Regions from separate parts of the Pikeienuella piscinae genome, predicted to be linked through region 2. Evidence: riboswitches for the same ligand, from Rfam matches in the RefSeq annotation. Region 2 holds a riboswitch; the other holds the start of a gene.

Region 1 (8,914 bases), 1.8 Mb from region 2:
CGTTCTCCATCGGACCCGCGATCAGGCGCCCGAGTTGCACTTGCCGAGTTCGCCGCCGGCGAACATCGGGTGATCCGGCGCATATTCGACCTGCGCACGCGGCGTGACCTCGACGATCTCAAGCGCGTCGTACTCGTTCTCGGGCTCCTGCTTGCCCTGCACCACCATCACGTCCTTGAAGCATTGGTGGTCGTCGGCGCGATAGAGCGTCGGCCCGTTCCCGAGGCCGTCGAACTCGAATCCTTCCAGCGCCTCGGCGATGCCGCAGGGGTTGAACGTGCCGGCCCGGGCCGCCGCATCGGCGTAGAGCAGCGTCTGCGCGTAACAGGTCTGCGCGGCCTGCGACGGCGGGAAGCCGTATTTGGTGCCGAAGGACTTCACGAAGGCCTTGGTGCCCTCGTCCTGAAGCGTCCAGGACCAGTTGCTGGAGCCGAACACGCCTTTCACCGCCTCGCCCGCGCCCTTCGCCATCAGCTCCGAGTAAAGCGGCACGACGATCTCGAAGTTCTTGCCGTTGACCTGTTTGTCGCGAAGGCCGAACTGAACCGACTGCGTCAGCGAGTTCACCATGTTGCCGCCGTAGTGGTTCAGCATCAGCACATCGGCGCCCGAGTTCAGAACCGGCGCGATATAGGAGGAGAAGTCCGTGGTGGCGAGCGGCGTCAGCACGTTGTTCACCGTCTCCCAGCCGATCGCCTCGGTCGCGGCCTGCATCGATTCCTGCTGCGTCCAGCCCCAGGTGTAATCCGCGGTCAGGTGATAGACCTTGCGATCGGCGCCGTAATTGTTCTTCAGCACCGGCGCCAGCGCGGCGGCGGACATGTAGGCGTTGAAGAAGTGCCGGAAGCCGTTGGCCTTCTTGTCCTTGCCGGTGGTGTCGTTGGAGTGCGTGAGCCCGGCCATGAAGATGATCCCAGCCTCCTGGCAGAGGCTCTGGACCGCAACCGCGACACCGGAGGACGAACCACCGGAGATCATCAGCACGCCGTCCTTCTCGATCATCGATTTGGCGGAAGCGCGCGCGGCGTCGGACTTGGTCTGGGTGTCGCCCGACACGTAGGCGACCTTCTTGCCGAGGATTCCCTCGCCCTTCAGCTCTTGCGAGGAGAATGTCGAGATCATCCCGCCATCGCCCTCGCCATTGAGATGTTCGACGGCGAGTTGGAAGGCGCGGAGCTCATCCAGTCCCTCATCGGCGTAGGGGCCGGTCTGCGGCACGTTGAAACCCAGCGTGACGGTGTCGCCGGTCGGCTCGTTAAGATACGCGGCGCGCGCCTTGCTGGTGAAGATCGTCGGCATCGCGAGCCCGGCGCCGAGCGCGGCGCCCCCCTTCAGCAAGCCGCGACGACTGAAATTGAACTGGGACATGCGTTTTCTCCCGTAACGCCCGACATTAACGAAACACGAAATTCGCGTTATCGGACCTGTTGCTTCGTGCGGCCAAAATCGCGATGGAGAGATAACTTTGCAATAAGCAATTGCATAACAAGGATAATCTTGTAAATTTCTGGATCACCCTATATGTTGATTTGTAAATTATTTACATAGATGGCAAAAAAATGGCGGCAGGGCATGGACTTCCCGCAGCGCAGCGAAGGATCGCCGGACTGCGGATCAGGGAGCGGCGGCGCGAACTCGGGCTGAAGCAGAACGAACTTGCGGCCCGTGTCGGCGTCTCGGCGGCCTATCTGAACCTGATCGAGCGCAACAAGCGGGGAATCGGCGGCGCGCTGCTGGCGCGGATCGGGCGAGAGCTGCATCTGACGCTCGACCAGCTCGATGGCATGGCTGAGCGCCGGCTGCGCGAGGAACTGAACGAGGTGGCGGCCGAGCCGGAGCTCGCGGATGCCGCGTCCGGCGGTCCCCCGGACGAGTTCATCGCGCGGTTTCCGGGCTGGGCGCGGGCGACCGCGCTTCTCCATCGGCGCTGGCGCGCGGCGGCGGCTGAGGCGGAGGCGATGGCCGACCGACTGGCGCATGATCCGGCGCTCGGCGCGGCGATCCACGAGATGCTCACAGAGATCACCGCGCTCCGCTCGACCGCGGAGATCCTGACCGAGGGGCGTGAGGTGTCCGCTCCGCAGCGGCGCCGCTTCGAGCAGATCATCTTCGAGCAGTCATCGCGGCTCGCCGCCACCGGGGCTGGGCTCGCAGCCTATTTCGACGGCGCGGCCGAAGCCCGCCGCCGCCCCGCCCCCGTCCGCGCGGCCGAAGAGGCGCTGGAGCGCGCCCCCGACCCCGGCGACGCGATCGAACGGCTGGCGGCCAAAACGCGCGCCAGATTCGCCGACGGCGATATCGAGGAGCGTTTACGAAGGCTGACGCCCCGGCCGCCGGAGATCGCGCCCGAATCCGGGCGGGCGGAGCGACTGAGCGCGCTCGCCCGCGCCCATGCGGCGCAGGCGCACCAGCACGCGCTTTTCGACCTGGCGCAGTCGCTCGCCACCGCCGGCGAGGCGGATACGGACGAAGTGCTCGCGCTGGTCGAGGCGGAGCTGGCGCAGCGCCTCGCCGACGCGATCCTCTCGCATCCCGACCAGTTCCTCGCGCTCGGCGCCCGGCTCGGCTGGGAAATCGGCGCGCTCACCCGCGCGCTCGACGGCGATGCGGGGCTGGTGATGCGAAGAATCGCCTGTCTCGGCGGCAAGGGCGCGCCGCGCGCCGCGCACGTCGCCGTCGACGCCTCCGGCCGGGTGCTGGCGCGGCGCGGCGCACCCGATCTTCTGCCGCGCGGTCGGCGACTCGACTGCCCGGTCTGGCCGGCGCACCGTGCGGGCGCCGGCGCGCCCCTCGCCCTCCCGCTCCGCCATCCGGACGGCGCCCGAATCCTCGCCGTGGCGGTGACGCGGGTTGGCGGCATGGCCACTGACATGCTGGTTCTCGACTCCGAGGCGGCGCGACAGACCGCCTATGCCGGTGCGCTCGACGGGGCGGCGGAAGGGGTCGGCCCGGACTGCCGGATATGCGCGCATCGCGATTGTCCCTCGCGGCGGGAGGCGGCGGTGGTTCAGACCTGAATGGCTGACCTGACGCCCATAATCCCGGCCGGGCGCAATGTTCCGCCCGATTCATATCGATCAACGATGCCCGGAACGTGCACGGTGATCCGGCCGCAGCGACGATTTCGCTCAGCCTCTAGAGCTTGGCGAGACCAGCGCGCAGCGCGCTCTTGTCGAGTGGGCGACCGGTGAATAGCGCCCAGGCGTCGACGCCCTGATGGAAAAAGAGTTCATACCCCGGGATGATCGCCAGCCCCTCGGCCGCCGCATCCTTCAGAAATACGGTCTCCAACGGCGTGTAGACCGCGTCGAAAGCCCATGTCGCGCCCCGCATGGCGGCCTGCGGAAGCGGGGTTCCGCCATACCCGACCATGCCGACCGGGGTGCAATTGATCAGCCCTGACGCGCCCGCCGCGCCCGCCACCGCATCGCCGGTCACGACGACCGCGAGGCCGGGCTCGGCGGATCGAAGCGAGTCCGCCAGCGCTTCGGCCTTCGCGAGGTCGCGCTCAACCACGCGGATTTCCCTTAACCCCAACTGAAGAAGGCCGAACCCGACCGCCTTGCCGACGCCGCCAGCTCCGATCATGCAGACCGGCCCGGGCGCGGCGGCGCCGCGGATATGCAGATAGGCCGCGACGAAGCCGGTATGGTCGGTGTTCGCGCCGCGCGGCCCCTCCGCATCGAAAATCACCGTGTTGACGGCGCCGAGACGGCGGATCAGCGGATCGTCGACCCGGACTTTCGCCGCCGCGCGCTCCTTGTAGGGATAGGTGATATTGACGCCGCGATAGCCCCTGGCCGGACAATCGGCCAACACGCGGTCGAAATCGACGCCTATCTCATGTGGGACCAGCCGTTCATAGCGCACATCCAACCCGGCCAGCAGTCCGGCGAGTTCGTGAAACGCCGGCGCCCTCGACGCCGCGATGTTATCGCCGATCAGGCCAAGGAGGATATCGGGCATGGAATGACCCCTTCGAAGCGGCTCGGACGCAATCTAGGCGTGTTCGGCGTCGAGAGCGATGGCGGCCTGATCAGGCCCTCCGTACGCCGAGCGTGGCGAGCGTGAGGCCGAAGGCGGCGACGCCGCAAAGCGCGATCACCGCGATCATCGGCGTCGCGGTTCCATCGAAGAACGGCCCGGCGGCGACGATCATCGCCCCGCCCGTCAGCATCTGCATCGTGCCGCCCAGCGAAGAGGCGAGACCCGCGATCTCGCCATGATCGTCAAGCGCCATCACCATCGTGGTCGGGATCACCAGCCCGAGCCCGGCGTTCCCGAAAAAAAGGCAACCGACCACGAGCGGCAGGGTCGCGCCCACGGTCAGCGCGATTCCCAGCAGCGCCAACGAGAAAATCGCGAAAAGCCCGGTCCCGAGCCGGATCACCCGCGCCAACCCGATTCGCGACGCCAATGGCCCCGCCGCCTGCGAGGCGCTGAAGAAGCCGACCGCGTTGATCGCGAACGCCAGCGAAAACCCGGTCGGGCTGAGCCCGAACTCGCCCGTGTAGACGAACGCCGCGGAGGCGAGAAAGACGAAGAAGCTGCCCATCCCGAAGGCCCCAATGAAGGTCAGCCCCATGAAGCGCGCATCGGTCAGAAGCCGGCGCGCGCCGGCAATGAGCGAGCGCATGTTGACCGGTCTCCGGCGCGGCGCGGACAGGGTTTCCGGCAGCATCGTCGCGGTCATCGCGAGACTGATCAGCGCGCCGGCGAAGAGCGTCGCGAAAATCACCCGCCAGCCGGCCAGCGCGATGACCGCGCTGCCGGCCAGCGGCGCCAGCATCGGCGAAATCGAGATCACCAGCATGATCAGCGCCATCAGCTTCGTCGCCTCGGCCCCGGTGTGCATGTCGCGGATGATGGCGCGCGGCAACACCATCAGCACCGCCCCGCCGAGGCCCTGAAGAAAGCGCCAGGCGATCAGTTCATCGACGCTTCCCGCGAGCGCCGCGCCCGCCGAGCCGATGAGGAATATCCCGACGCCGACATAGATTGGCGGCTTTCGTCCGGCCTGATCGGCCCAGGGCCCATAGACCATCTGGGCGATTCCGAAGGCGATGAAATAGGCGGTGATGGTCGCCTGCACCGCGGTTTCGCGGACGCCGAGATCGAGGGCGATCGCCGGCATCGCGGGAAGATACATGTCGATCGCGAAGGGCCCGACAAGAGCCAGCGTCCCGAGCACGAGCGCACTACGCCAAAGACTGGACGACATGAATGCTCCTGAACGCGGGCGCCAACGTGGTTCCGACCGCGCCGCGAATCGGAAGATTTCGTGGGACAGTATCAACCCGACGCCGGACGGCAAGCGGCCCGGCCGCGCGCGCCGCGCCGCACACCGACGGCCCGCGCGTCGCCGCCAACTTGAGGGGGTTTACGAGGCGCGCGGCGTGGGCCACATTGAACGCCGTGACAGGGGCGTCCGCGATAGCGGGCTGAGAAGCACCCTTTGAACCTGACCTGGACCATACCAGCGGAGGAAGTCGCGGAAGAGCATCCTAGCCCGGCTGTTCCCCCCGCCGTCTCCGCAACGAAGGAGGCGACTTATGAAAACGCCGGGAGCCCTGCTGGAAGCGATGCGCGAGACGGCGCCGCTGGTGCAGAACATCACCAATTTCGTCTCGATGAACGTGATGGCGAACGTGTTGCTCGCCGCAGGCGCGTCGCCGGCGATGGTCCACGCGCGTGAGGAGGCCGCCGAGTTCGCCGCCCTAGCGAGCGCGCTTACGATCAATATCGGCACGCTTTCTCCCCCCTGGGTCGACGCGATGAAAGCCGCCGCGAAGACCGCCAGCGACGCCGGCAAGCCCTGGGTGCTCGACCCGGTGGCGGTCGGGGCCACCAGCTACCGGCGCCAGACCGGCGCGGAGCTTCTCGCGCTCAGACCCGGGATCGTGCGTGGAAACGCTTCGGAAATTCTCGCGCTCGCCGCGGAGGGCGGAGCGGGAAAGGGCGTTGACAGCGGCGACACGGTGCAGACCGCGGAGGCGGCGGCCCGCGCGATCGCGGGTGAAACCGGCGGCGTCGTCGCCGTCACCGGACCGGAGGACTTTGTCACCGACGGCGCGCGCGTGGCGCGGGTCGACAACGGGCATGCGCTGATGCCGAAGGTGACAGCGCTCGGGTGCGCGCTCACCGGGGTGGTCGCCGCGTTCGCGTCGACGGCGGAGGACCCCTTCGAGGCGACCGTCGCCGCGCTGGCGTTCTATGGCCTCGCCGGCGAAAAAGCCGCGGCGCGGGCCGAAGGACCCGGCAGTTTCGCCGTCGCCTTCCTTGACGCGCTCGCCACGGTCGACGGGGCGACGCTCGACGCGGGCGCGCGGATCGCATGAGGCGGCGTCTCGATCTTTCGGTCTATTTCATCACCGATCCGTCCGCCCGGCGCGGGGTCGAGGAAGCCGCCGTCGGCGCCGTCCGCGGCGGCGTAAGGACGGTCCAACTCCGTGACAAGACGATGCCGGACGCCGACTTCACCGCCCTCGGTCGCCGGCTTCACGCCGCGCTGGCGCCGTTCGGCGCGGCGTTGATCGTCAATGACCGCGCGCATCTTGCCGCGGAGATCGGAGCCGATGGCGTTCATGTCGGCCAGACGGACGCCGCCGTCGCCGACGTCCGCGCGATGATCGGGTCGGACGCGATTCTCGGCCTCTCCATCGAGAACGCCGGTCAACTGGCCGCCGTCGACCCGGCGATGGTCGACTATCTCGGCGTCGGCCCGATCCGCGCCACCGCGACGAAGCCCGACCATGCGCCGCAGATCGGGCTGGCGGAATTCGCCGTCATTGCGCGCACCGCGCGGCTTCCCTGCGTCGCCATCGGCGGCGTCACCGCGCGGGACGCCGCACCGATCCGCAGCGTGGGTGGCGCAGGGCTCGCAGTCGTTTCCGCAATCTGCGACGCCGACAACCCGGAGCAAGCCGCGCGCGCCCTTCTCGACGCCTGGAGGCGACCATGATTCCCAATGTGCTGAGCATCGCCGGCTCCGACCCCTCGGGCGGAGCCGGCATCCAGGCAGACCTCAAGGCCATTGCGGCGAATGGCGGTTACGCCATGGCCGCGATCACCGCGCTGACGGCGCAGAACACGCAGGGCGTCACCGGCGTCGAAACGGTCGCGCCCGCCTTCGTCGCCGCCCAGATCGACGCGGTGTTTGACGACATACGCGTCGATGCGGTGAAGATCGGCATGATCGCCACAGCCGGGATCGCCGAGGCGGTCGCCACTGCGCTGATCCGCAACGGTGCCCGCAACGTAGTTCTCGATCCGGTCATGGTCGCAAAGGGCGGCCATCGGCTTCTCACGGATGACACGGTCGGGGCGCTTCGCGACCGGCTTCTGCCGCTTGCGGACATCGTGACCCCGAACCTGCCCGAGGCGGCCGCGCTTCTCGACGAACCCGAAGCTGTAGCCGCGGCGGAGATGGAGGCGCAGGCGCGCCGCCTTCGTCACCTCGGGTCGCGCGCCGCGCTGCTGAAGGGCGGTCATCTGACGGGCGCGCAAAGCCCCGACTGTCTCGCCGATCAGGCCGGCGAGATCCACTGGCTCGACGCCCCGCGAACGAAGACCCGCAACACGCACGGCACGGGCTGCACGCTTTCCGCCGCCCTCGCGACCCGGCTGGCCGGCGGGTGCGACGCGCCCGCCGCCGCCCGTGCGGCCAAGGACTACGTCTCCGGCGCGATCTCCGCCGCGGACCGCCTCGAAGTTGGCCGGGGCCATGGCCCTGTCCACCATTTCCACAAGCTCTGGAGAAATTCATGACCGATCACGGCTCGCCTCTTTTCGCCGCGCTTCGCGCCGACTGCCGACCGGACTGGGAGGCCTATACAAGGCACCGGTTCGTCTCGGCGCTCGGCGACGGCTCGCTCCCGCGGTCGTGCTATCTCCACTATCTCCGCCAGGATTATCTGTTCCTGATCCACTTCGCGCGCGCCTGGTCGCTCGCCGCGGCGAAGGCCGACAGGATCGGCGATATCCGCCGCGCAGCCGCCACGGTTCACGGCCTCGTCGATGATGAGATGAAGCTCCATGTCGAGACGTGCGCCGCCGAGGGGATCGACCGCGAGACGCTGCTGGCGACCGAGGAAGGCTCGGCGACGCTCGCCTACACCCGTTTCGTCATCGACGCGGGGTTTTCGGGCGATCTCCTCGACCTTCTCGCGGCGCTGATGCCCTGCTCCCTCGGCTATGGAGAGATTGGCGCGGCGCTTGCCCGGGACCACGCCGAAACGACGCCCTACGCCGACTGGATCGCGACCTATGGCTCGGAGGGCTATCAATCGCTCTGCCGCGATGCCGCCGCCTTCTTCGAGTCGGTCGCGGCGCGCCGCATCGGGCCAGACTTCAGGGACTCTCCGCGCTGGCCTGACCTTGTCGCGACATTCAGGACGGCCTGCCGGCTCGAAGCGTATTTCTGGGAGGCCGGCCTCGCCATCGGAAACACCCGCGCCGCGGCGTGACGACGGGCCGGTGGCTCGCGAAAACGCGCCGACAGGCCCGCGCCGGACCATCCGGCGCGCAGCGCGCGGCCGCCTGCGGGGTGACGACGATCGCCGCGAGCCGGTCTCTCCGGCGGGCGTCGGGATCTGCGCGGCTGACCGCGCCCGCCGTCCGACCTGCCGCGAGAAGTGCAGCGGATTCCTGAACGCCTCCGCAGGGATTGACGACTTCCTCCGCGGTTCCTCACACCTCCAAAGACAAGCAGCCAAGAACTGAGCGCGTTTCTCGGGACGGCGGAGAACACTCTCACGCAGGAGCATTGCCGCATCGCCATAGATGGCGCCGCCAAACAGTTTTGCGTGAGGTTCTTGCGAAAATCTCGCCCTCGCGGGAGAGTTGCGCCGCGATCCTCGCCGCGACAAGGGAGCCCGCGCCAGTGCATGACGAATCGTGCGAACACTTGGGTCCC
Region 2 (8,914 bases):
GACCTTCACCGCCCCTCCGCATACCGAAAGAGCATAGGAAGGGGGGACCGCCGGTTGATCCTCACCAAGCTCAGGTTGCATGGCTTCAAGAGCTTCGTCGATCCGACGGAGCTCCATATCGCGCCCGGGCTCACCGGCGTGGTCGGGCCGAACGGCTGTGGAAAATCCAACCTTCTCGAGGCGCTCCGCTGGGTGATGGGCGAAACCTCGGCGAAATCCATGCGCGGCTCTGGGATGGAGGACGTGATCTTCGCCGGCGCCGCGACCCGCCCGGCTCGGCATTTCGCAGAGGTTTCCCTCTCGATAGACAATTCCGCCCGCCGGGCGCCCGCCGCATTCAACCGGTATGAGACGCTCGATGTCATCCGCCGCATCACCCGCGACGCCGGCAGCGCCTTCAAGGCCAATGGCGACGACGTGCGCGCGCGCGACATCCGCATGCTCTTCGCCGACGCCGCCACCGGCGCGCATTCGCCAGCGCTGGTGCGGCAGGGGCAGATCTCCGAACTGATCAACGCCAAACCGACGGCGCGCCGCTCGATTCTCGAGGACGCGGCCGGGATCGGCGGGCTCTATCAGCGCCGGCACGAGGCGGAGCTGAAACTGAACGCCGCGGAGACAAATCTCGGCCGGGTCGCCGACGTGATCGAACAACTCGACGTCCGGCTCGCCGCCCTCGCGCGGCAGGCGAAACAGGCGGCCCGCTACCGCGAGATCGCAACCGAATTGCGACGGGCGGAGGCGACCTTCCTCTTCATCCGCTGGCGCGAAGCTGACGAGGCCCGCCTCGCCGCGGAGCAAGCGCTCGCCGAAGCGGTCGGCGCGGTCGGCGCGGCGGAGCGCGGCGCGTTGCAGGCCGAAAAGACGCGTGAGGCGGCAGAGGCCGCCCTGCCGCCGAAACGGGACGAGGAGATGACCGCCGCCGCCATCCTCCAGCGCCTCGCGGTGGAGCGCGACCGGCTGAGCGAGCGCGAGGCCGAGGCGCAGGGCGCGCTCGACCGTCTGGCGGCGCGAATCGCGCAGATCGAGGGCGACCTCGCGCGCGAGACGGAATTGCAGCAGGAGGCCGCCGAAGTCATCGAGCGGCTGCTGGCGGAGGAGGAGACGCTGATCGCGGCCCGCGCCGGCCATGATGAGGCCGAGACCGCCGCCGACCGGAGGGCGCGCGCGACCGGCGAACGGCTGGAGATCGCTGAGGTCGAAGCCGATCGCCTGACGGCGGAGGCCGCCCGCCTCGCCGCCGCAGCGCAGGCCGCCGCCCGCCGGCATGACGAGACGCGGAACGCGACCGCCCGCGCCCGCAAGAGCGCCGAGGAAGCCAGAGCGGCCGCGGCGGCGCTGGACGATGCGCTGAAGGAAGCCGCGGCGCGCCGAGATGACACCGAAGAGACGGCCGCGACCGCCCGCGCCGCCGCCGAAGCCGCCGAGTCCGCGCTCGCCGAAGCCGAGACCGCCCGCGCCGAAGCGCAGGCGGTGGAGGCCGAAAGCCGGGCCGCCGCCTCCGCCGCCGCCGGCGAACTTTCCGCGATCCGGGCCGAGACCACGGCGTTGGAGCGGCTTCTGGCCCGGAGCGACGGCGCGAAGGACGCGCTTCTCGACCATATCCAGGTCGCGCCCGGCTACGAGGCTGCGCTTGGGGCCGCGCTCGGCGACGATCTGAAGGCGCCGCTCACCGAGGACGGCTCGGGCTGGGCCGCGCTCCCCGAAACCGACGCGCCCGCCGGCCCGCCCGCCGGCGCCCTGCCACTCGGCGACCATGTCACGGCGCCGCCCGCGCTCGCACGGCGCCTCGCGCGCGTCGCTGTCGCGCCGCGCGAGGCCGCGGCCTCGATGCAGGCGGCGCTCGGGCCGGGCTGGCGGTTGGTCAGCGTCGAGGGCGATCTCTGGCGTTGGGACGGGTTTCGCGCCATGGCGGAGGACGCGCCCTCGGCGGCGGCGGAGCGCCTGCGTCAGCGCAACCGTCTGACCGAAATGCGCACGGCGCTGGAAAAGGCGGAAGCGGCCGCCGCCGCCGCCAGCGCGACGCATGACGCCATGAAGGACCGGCTCAAGGCCGCCGCCGACGACGACCAAGCCCGCCGCGCCGCCCGCCGCGCCGCGGAAGCCGCCGCCAGCGAAGCGGCCCGCGCCGCCGCCAAGGCGGAAGCCGATCTCGACATGGCGTCCGGCCGGCGCGAAGCGATGGAGATCACCCTCGCCCGCCGTGCCGAGGAGGCGAAGGACGCCGAAGCCGCCGAGGCGGAAGCCGAGGCCGCGCGCGCCGCCGTCGCCGACCCCGAGGCCGCGTGGCGCGCGGCGGAGGCGGCGAAGCTGACGCTCGGCGCGGCGCGCTCGGAAATGCTCTCCGCGCGCGGCGAGGCCGACGATCTTCGCCGCGCCGGCAAGGCCCGCGAAACCCGGCTGGCGGAAGCGAGCCAAGAGCGCGCGAGCTGGCGCGCGCGGCGCGAGAACGCCGCGCTCCGGGTCGATGACCTGACCCGGCGCGCCGAAGAGTCCCGCGCCGAACGCGAGGCCGCCTCCGCCCTTCCCGGCGAGATCAGAAAGCGCCGCGAGGCGCTCGCGCACGAGATCGAGCGCGCCGAGGCCCGCCGCGCCGCAGCCGCCGACGCGCTCGCGGAGGCGGAGACGCACGCCCGCGCCGCCGAAGCCGCAGCGCGTGAGGCCGAACGCGAAGCCTCCGCCGCGCGGGAAACCCGCGCCCGCCGCGAAACCCAGAGCGAGGCCGCGGCCGAGCGGGTGCGCGAAGCGGCCACCCGTATCCGCGAGGAAATGGAATGCGCGCCCGAGGCGCTTCTCCAGCGCATCGACGCCGCCGGGGACCTCCCCGCCGCCGAAGCGCTGGAGATCGAGATCGCCCGGCTTCGCCGCCAGCGCGACAGCCTCGGCGCGGTGAACCTCCGGGCGGAGGAGGACGCCGCCGCCGCCAGCGAGGAACGCGACGCCCTCGCCCGTGAGAAGGGCGACCTCGAAGCCGCCATCGCGAAGCTCCGCCACGCCATCGCCGAGTTGAACGGAGAGGGGCGCGAGCGCCTTCTCGCCGCGTTCGATGAGGTCAACAGCAGCTTCTCCACCCTCTTCAAGCACCTTTTCGGCGGCGGCGAGGCCAATCTCGTGCTGGTCGAGAGCGACGATCCGCTGGAGGCCGGACTGGAGATCATGTGCATGCCGCCGGGCAAGAAACTCTCCACGCTCTCGCTGCTTTCGGGCGGTGAGCAGACGCTGACCGCTCTCTCGCTGATCTTCGCGGTATTCCTGGCCAACCCGGCGCCGATCTGCGTTCTCGACGAGGTCGACGCGCCGCTCGACGACGCCAATGTCGGGCGGTTCTGCGACCTGCTGGACGAGATGACCAGGCGGACCGAGACCCGCTTCCTGATCATCACCCACCACGCCGTCACCATGAGCCGGATGGACCGGCTGTTCGGCGTCACCATGGCCGAACAGGGCGTCAGCCAGCTCGTCTCCGTCGATCTGAAACTGGCCGAGGCGATGGTCGCCGGCTAACCTTTCCTTCGCGCCGCCGCTCCGCTACATGGCGGGCTGAAGGAGCGTCCGATGTCGTTCAACACCTATGGTCGCATGTTCCGCGTCACCACCTGGGGCGAAAGCCACGGGCCCGCGCTCGGCGCGACGGTCGACGGCTGCCCGCCCGGCCTGCGGCTGGAGCCGGGAATGCTTCAACACTGGCTCGATCGGCGCAAACCCGGCCAGAACAAATACACCACGCAGCGCCGCGAGGCCGACGAGGTAGAGATACTCTCCGGCGTCTACGAAGGCGTGACGACCGGAACACCGATCCAGCTGATGATCCGCAACACCGATCAACGTTCAAAGGATTATTCGGAGATCGCGGAGAAATTCCGCCCCGGCCACGCCGATTACACCTACTGGATGAAATACGGCGTGCGCGATCCGAGAGGCGGCGGCCGCTCCTCGGCGCGCGAGACGGCGGCGCGGGTCGCGGCGGGCGGCGTCGCGCGCGAAGCGCTGAAAGCGCTGCTCCCCGACCTCCGCATTCGCGGCGCGATGGTGCGGATGGGCGCGCATGAGGCGCGCCGGGAGAACTGGGACTGGGCCGAAGTGGAGCGCAATCCGTTCTGGACCGGCGACGCCAGGGCCGCCGCGCTCTGGGCGGATTACCTCGACGGTCTGCGCAAATCCGGCTCCTCCATCGGCGCCGTGATCGAGGTCACCGCCTCCGGCGTTCCCGCCGGGCTCGGCGCGCCCATCTACGCCAAGCTCGACGCCGACCTCGCCGGCGCGATGATGTCGATCAACGCCGTCAAGGGCGTCGAGATCGGGGCCGGAATGGGCGCGGCCGAGCTGACCGGCGAAGAAAACGCCGACGAGATGCGGATGACCCAGGGCGGGCCGGTCTTCACCTCCAACCACGCCGGCGGCGTCCTCGGCGGCGTCTCCAGCGGCCAGGACGTAGTCGTCCGCTTCGCGGTCAAGCCCACTTCCTCGATTCTCAGCCCCCGCGCCACAGTCGACAAGGCCGGGCGGGAGACCGAGATCGTCACCAAGGGTCGGCACGACCCCTGCGTCGGCATCCGCGCCGTGCCGGTGGGCGAGGCGATGATGGCCTGTGTTCTGCTCGATCATGTCCTGATGCATCGCGGCCAGATCGGCGACGGCGGCGGCGAGGTCGGCTAAGCCACCGGCGACAAGCTCCCGGGCCTGACCCAGAACCCCGACAGCACAGCCCCGCCTCACAAGGTCCCGGCTCACGGCCGGGAAACCGGGGAACGAGCGGGCGGACCATGCGACCTGAAACCCCCGAATACCGCGCCATCGCGAACACGGTTTTCGAATTTCTTTACTTTTCAGATGTTTGACCCCCTTATCGCGCGCGATAACATGCGATAGCCACGCCGCCCCCGCGCCCGCTTTCCCCTCTCATTGACCCGGCTCGGCGCCCGGCCTAGTGTCCCCCTCGCCTCGGGGGGCCGCGTCAGCGGCTGAGATGCGTCAAGCGAACCCGTTGAACCTGACCCGGATCATGCCGGCGTAGGAAAGGCCAGAGAGTTCCTCTCACGCTCTTCTTGCGCCGCAACAGAGGAGTCGAGCGTGATCAGAACCTCCCTCACCACGGCGGTTTTCGCCCTCATTCTCGCGGGTGGCGCGAATGCGACCGAGAAACTGACCGTCTACACCTATGACAGTTTCGTCACGGAATGGGGCCCGGGCCCGAAGATCGAGGCGAATTTCGAGGCGGTCTGCGACTGCGATCTCGAATTCGTCGCGGCCGGCGACGGCGCCGCTCTTCTCGGTCGGATCAAGCTGGAAGGCGCGGCGACAGAGGCCGATATCGTCCTCGGCCTCGACGCAAATCTCGCCGCCGACGCGGCGGCGACCGGCCTCTTCACCCCGCACGGATTGACGCCCGAAACCGATGTACCCGGCGGCTGGGCCGACCCTGTTTTCCTTCCCTATGACTGGGGCTGGTTCGCCTTCGTTTACGACAAGACCCGGCTCGCAACGCCCCCTGGAAGCCTCGCGGCGTTGCTCGACGCGCCCGATGACGTGACTATCGTCATCCAGGACCCGCGCTCCTCGACGCCGGGCCTCGGGCTGCTGCTCTGGGTCAAGCAAATCTACGGCGACGAAGCCGGCGCTGTCTGGGAACGGCTCGCGCCCCGCATCGTCACCGTCACCAAGGGCTGGTCGGAAGCCTATGGCATGTTCCTGGAGGGCGAGGCGGCGATGGCGCTTTCCTACACCACCTCGCCGGCCTATCACGCCATCGCCGAGAGCGACGACACTAAGGCCGCCGCGATCTTCTCCGAGGGCCATTACATGCAGGTCGAAATCGCCGGCAAGCTGGCGGCGACCGACCAGCCCGCGCTCGCCGACCGGTTCCTCGAATTCATGCTCACCGACGGCTTTCAGGCGGCGATCCCGGAGACCAACTGGATGTACCCGGCGAAGACCCCCTCAGCCGGCCTGCCGGAAGGGTTCACCACCCTGCCCCGACCGCAGAAAACGCTGATCTACCCGGTGTCGGAGGCGAAATCGGCGCGCGACGCCGCGCTCGCCGAATGGCTGGAGGCGCTCAGCAAGTGAGCGCGGGCCGCGTCCGCCTCCATCCCGCCGTCGCGATCAGCGGTGGGGCGGCGCTCGCGCTGGTGCTCGCGCTCACCATCGGCGCGGTCGCGGTGCTCGCGGTCTCGGCCGAGGCGGGGGCCGGGCTCTCCGCGCCGGACTGGCGGGCGCTGCGTTTCACCACACTGCAGGCGTTCCTTTCGGCGCTGATCTCCGTCGCCCTCGCCATCCCGCTCGCCCGCGCGCTCGCCCGGCGGCGGTTCCGGGGACGCGGCGCGGTGGTCAGCCTTCTCGGCGCCCCCTTCCTGCTGCCGGTCATCGTCGCCATTCTCGGTGTCGTGGCGATCTGGGGGCGCTCCGGGATGGTCAGCCAGGCGTTGCTCGCCGTCGGCTTCGGGCGGCTCGACATTTACGGGCTGCCGGGGGTGCTGATCGCGCATGTCTTCTTCAACCTGCCGCTGGCGACGCGGATGCTGCTGCAGGGCTGGGCGGAAATTCCGGCGGAGCGCTGGCGGCTCGCGGCGCAGCTCGGCGTCGAAGGGCCCGCACTGTTCCGACTACTGGAATGGCCGGCGCTCCGCGCGGCGGCGCCCGGCGCCTTCGCCCTCATCTTTCTCATCTGCGCCACCAGCTTCGCCGTGGCGCTGGCGCTCGGCGGCGGGCCGCGCGCGACGACGCTGGAACTGGCGATCTATCACGCAATGCGCTTCGACTTCGACCTCGGCCGCGCGGCGCTGCTGGCCGGGCTGCAATTCGCGCTTTGCCTCGGGCTCGCGCTCTTCGCGGCCCGGCTATCGGCGCCGGCGGCGTTCGGCCCCGGGCATGGCGGCGCGCCGCTGCGCTGGGACGGGCGCGGCGCGGCGGCGCGCTGGGGGGACGGCGCGGTGATCGCTCTCGGGCTCGTCTTTCTCGCTTCGCCGATCCTCGCGGCGGCGGCGCAGGGCGCGCCGGGGCTCCTCTCCATGGGCGCCGGGGTCTGGGCCGCCGCCGGCCGCTCGCTTATCGTCGCGCCCGTCGCCGCCGCGCTGGCGTTGGCGCTGGCTCTGGCGCTCGGCGCACTGATCGCCGGGATCGAAGCGCGCCGGCCCGGCGCAGGGCGGCTGGCAGAAGCGCTCGGCCTTCTCACGCTCGCGGTCTCCCCCTTCGTCGCCGGGGTCGCCCTTTTCATCGCGCTCCGGCCGTTCGTCAGCCCGGTCGCCATCGCGCTGCCGCTGGTGGCGCTGATCAACGCGATGATCGCGCTCCCTTTCGCGCTCCGCCTCCTGCTGCCGCCGCTTCGCGAGACGGCGCGCGATTACGGGCCGCTCGCCGCCTCTCTGGGGATGAGCGGGTTCGCGCTCCTGCGCCTGGTCTATCTGCCGCGGATGCGCGCGCCGCTCGGCTTCGCCGCCGGTCTGGCCGCGGCGCTGTCGATGGGCGATCTCGGCGTCATCGCGCTTTTCTCGGCGCCCGGCGCGCCGACGCTGCCGCTCTACATGTACGGCCTGATGGCCGCGCACCGACTGGAGGCGGCGGGCGGCGCCGCGCTTCTGCTCACGGCGCTCAGCTTCGGGATCTTCTATATTTGCGACCGCTGGGGTCGTCATGCTCCGGCTTGAGGGAATAGATGTCCAACTCGGCGAGTTTCGCCTGTTCGGCGATCTATCGCTGGAGAAGGGCGCACATCTGAGCCTGATCGGGCCTTCGGGCGGCGGAAAGAGCACGCTCCTCAATCTCGTCGCCGGATTCATCGAGCCGGCGCAAGGCGCGGTGCTGATCGACGGGCGCGACATGGCGGGGATTCCACCCGCGCGCCGTCCGGTGACGATACTCTTTCAGGAGCACAACCTTTTCCCGCATCTCGATGTCGAGGCGAATGTCGGGCTCGGGCTCGACCCCGCGCTCCGCCTGACCGGGGCCGACCGGGCGCGGATCGCGGAGTCGCTTCGCGAGGTCGGGCTCGACGGGCTCGGCGCGCGTCGTCCGGCGGCCCTCTCCGGCGGGCAACGCCAACGCGTCGCGCTTGCGCGGGCGCTCCTTCGCGACCGACCGGTGCTGTTGCTGGACGAACCCTTCGCGGCGCTCGGCCCGGCTCAACGAGCGGAGATGCTGGACCTCGTCACCGGACTTCGCGAAAAGCGCGCGTTGGCCGTCGTCATGGCGACCCACGCGCCGGAGGACGCGCGCCGCGCCAGAGGGGCGATCGCGTTCATCGAAGGCGGACGGATCGGCCCGCCCGCCCCCGCAGACGCCCTCCTTGACGCGCCGCCGCCCGCGCTTCGCGCCTATCTCGGCGACTGACAGTCAGGCGATCTCTCTCAGCGCCTTCAGAAGCTTCGCGATCGACGCGCGCACTCTCTCGTCCGCGAGTTCTCCATCGACGAACAGCCCCGGTGTCTCGTTCGAGCCGACATGAACCTGCGGCTGCGAAATCACCTTCGCCGCGAAGGGCGTGAGGCACTGGCGGAGCATGAACTGCGATACCTGGCCGCCGGCGTAACCCCCTGTCGCAGACATGATCGCCACCGGTTTCCCACTGAGCGGGACAGGCGAAAACCGGCTCTGCCAGTCCAGCGCGTTCTTCAGGACGCCAGAGACGCCCTTGTTGTATTCCGGAGTGGAAATGACGACGGCGTCGGCGGCGCGCAGCGTCTCGACAAACGCGACAACCTTGTCCGGATAGCCCCGATCCTCGACATCGCCATTATAGAGCGGCAAGTCGATATCAGCGATGCTGAAGTCGACATCCTCTCCGGCCAGCGCCCCGGCGGCGCGGATCAGCGCCGAATTGGTGGAAGCTCGCCGTAGCGCCCCCGATACGCCCAGTAGCCTGAAAGCCATCATTTTCCTCTTTGCTGTTACGCAGTCGCGACACGCGCGGCCATCCGTT

What was found. Region 2 has a riboswitch for thiamine pyrophosphate ahead of thiB (thiamine ABC transporter substrate binding subunit). Riboswitches for the same ligand answer to the same signal wherever they lie in the genome.
Region 1: linked by a shared signal. The riboswitch ahead of thiM (hydroxyethylthiazole kinase) and the one ahead of thiB (thiamine ABC transporter substrate binding subunit) in region 2 are both predicted to bind thiamine pyrophosphate.

What each region holds. Positions count from the first base shown of each region.
Region 1 is NZ_CP049056.1:800,739-809,652, forward strand. Features, by position in the region: gene G5B40_RS03815 (substrate-binding protein) at 22-1,368, opposite strand; gene G5B40_RS03820 (helix-turn-helix transcriptional regulator) at 1,560-3,017, shown strand; gene G5B40_RS03825 (shikimate dehydrogenase family protein) at 3,136-3,966, opposite strand; gene G5B40_RS03830 (multidrug effflux MFS transporter) at 4,037-5,221, opposite strand; TPP riboswitch at 5,411-5,505, shown strand; gene thiM (hydroxyethylthiazole kinase) at 5,553-6,338, shown strand; gene thiE (thiamine phosphate synthase) at 6,335-6,961, shown strand; gene thiD (bifunctional hydroxymethylpyrimidine kinase/phosphomethylpyrimidine kinase) at 6,958-7,767, shown strand; gene G5B40_RS03850 (TenA family protein) at 7,764-8,465, shown strand; gene G5B40_RS03855 (hypothetical protein) at 8,882-8,914, shown strand, end outside.
Region 2 is NZ_CP049056.1:3,403,182-3,412,095, reverse strand. Features, by position in the region: gene smc (chromosome segregation protein SMC) at 55-3,504, shown strand; gene aroC (chorismate synthase) at 3,556-4,656, shown strand; TPP riboswitch at 4,933-5,034, shown strand; gene thiB (thiamine ABC transporter substrate binding subunit) at 5,074-6,066, shown strand; gene G5B40_RS16185 (ABC transporter permease family protein) at 6,042-7,643, shown strand; gene G5B40_RS16180 (thiamine ABC transporter ATP-binding protein) at 7,630-8,325, shown strand; gene G5B40_RS16175 (NADPH-dependent FMN reductase) at 8,329-8,865, opposite strand.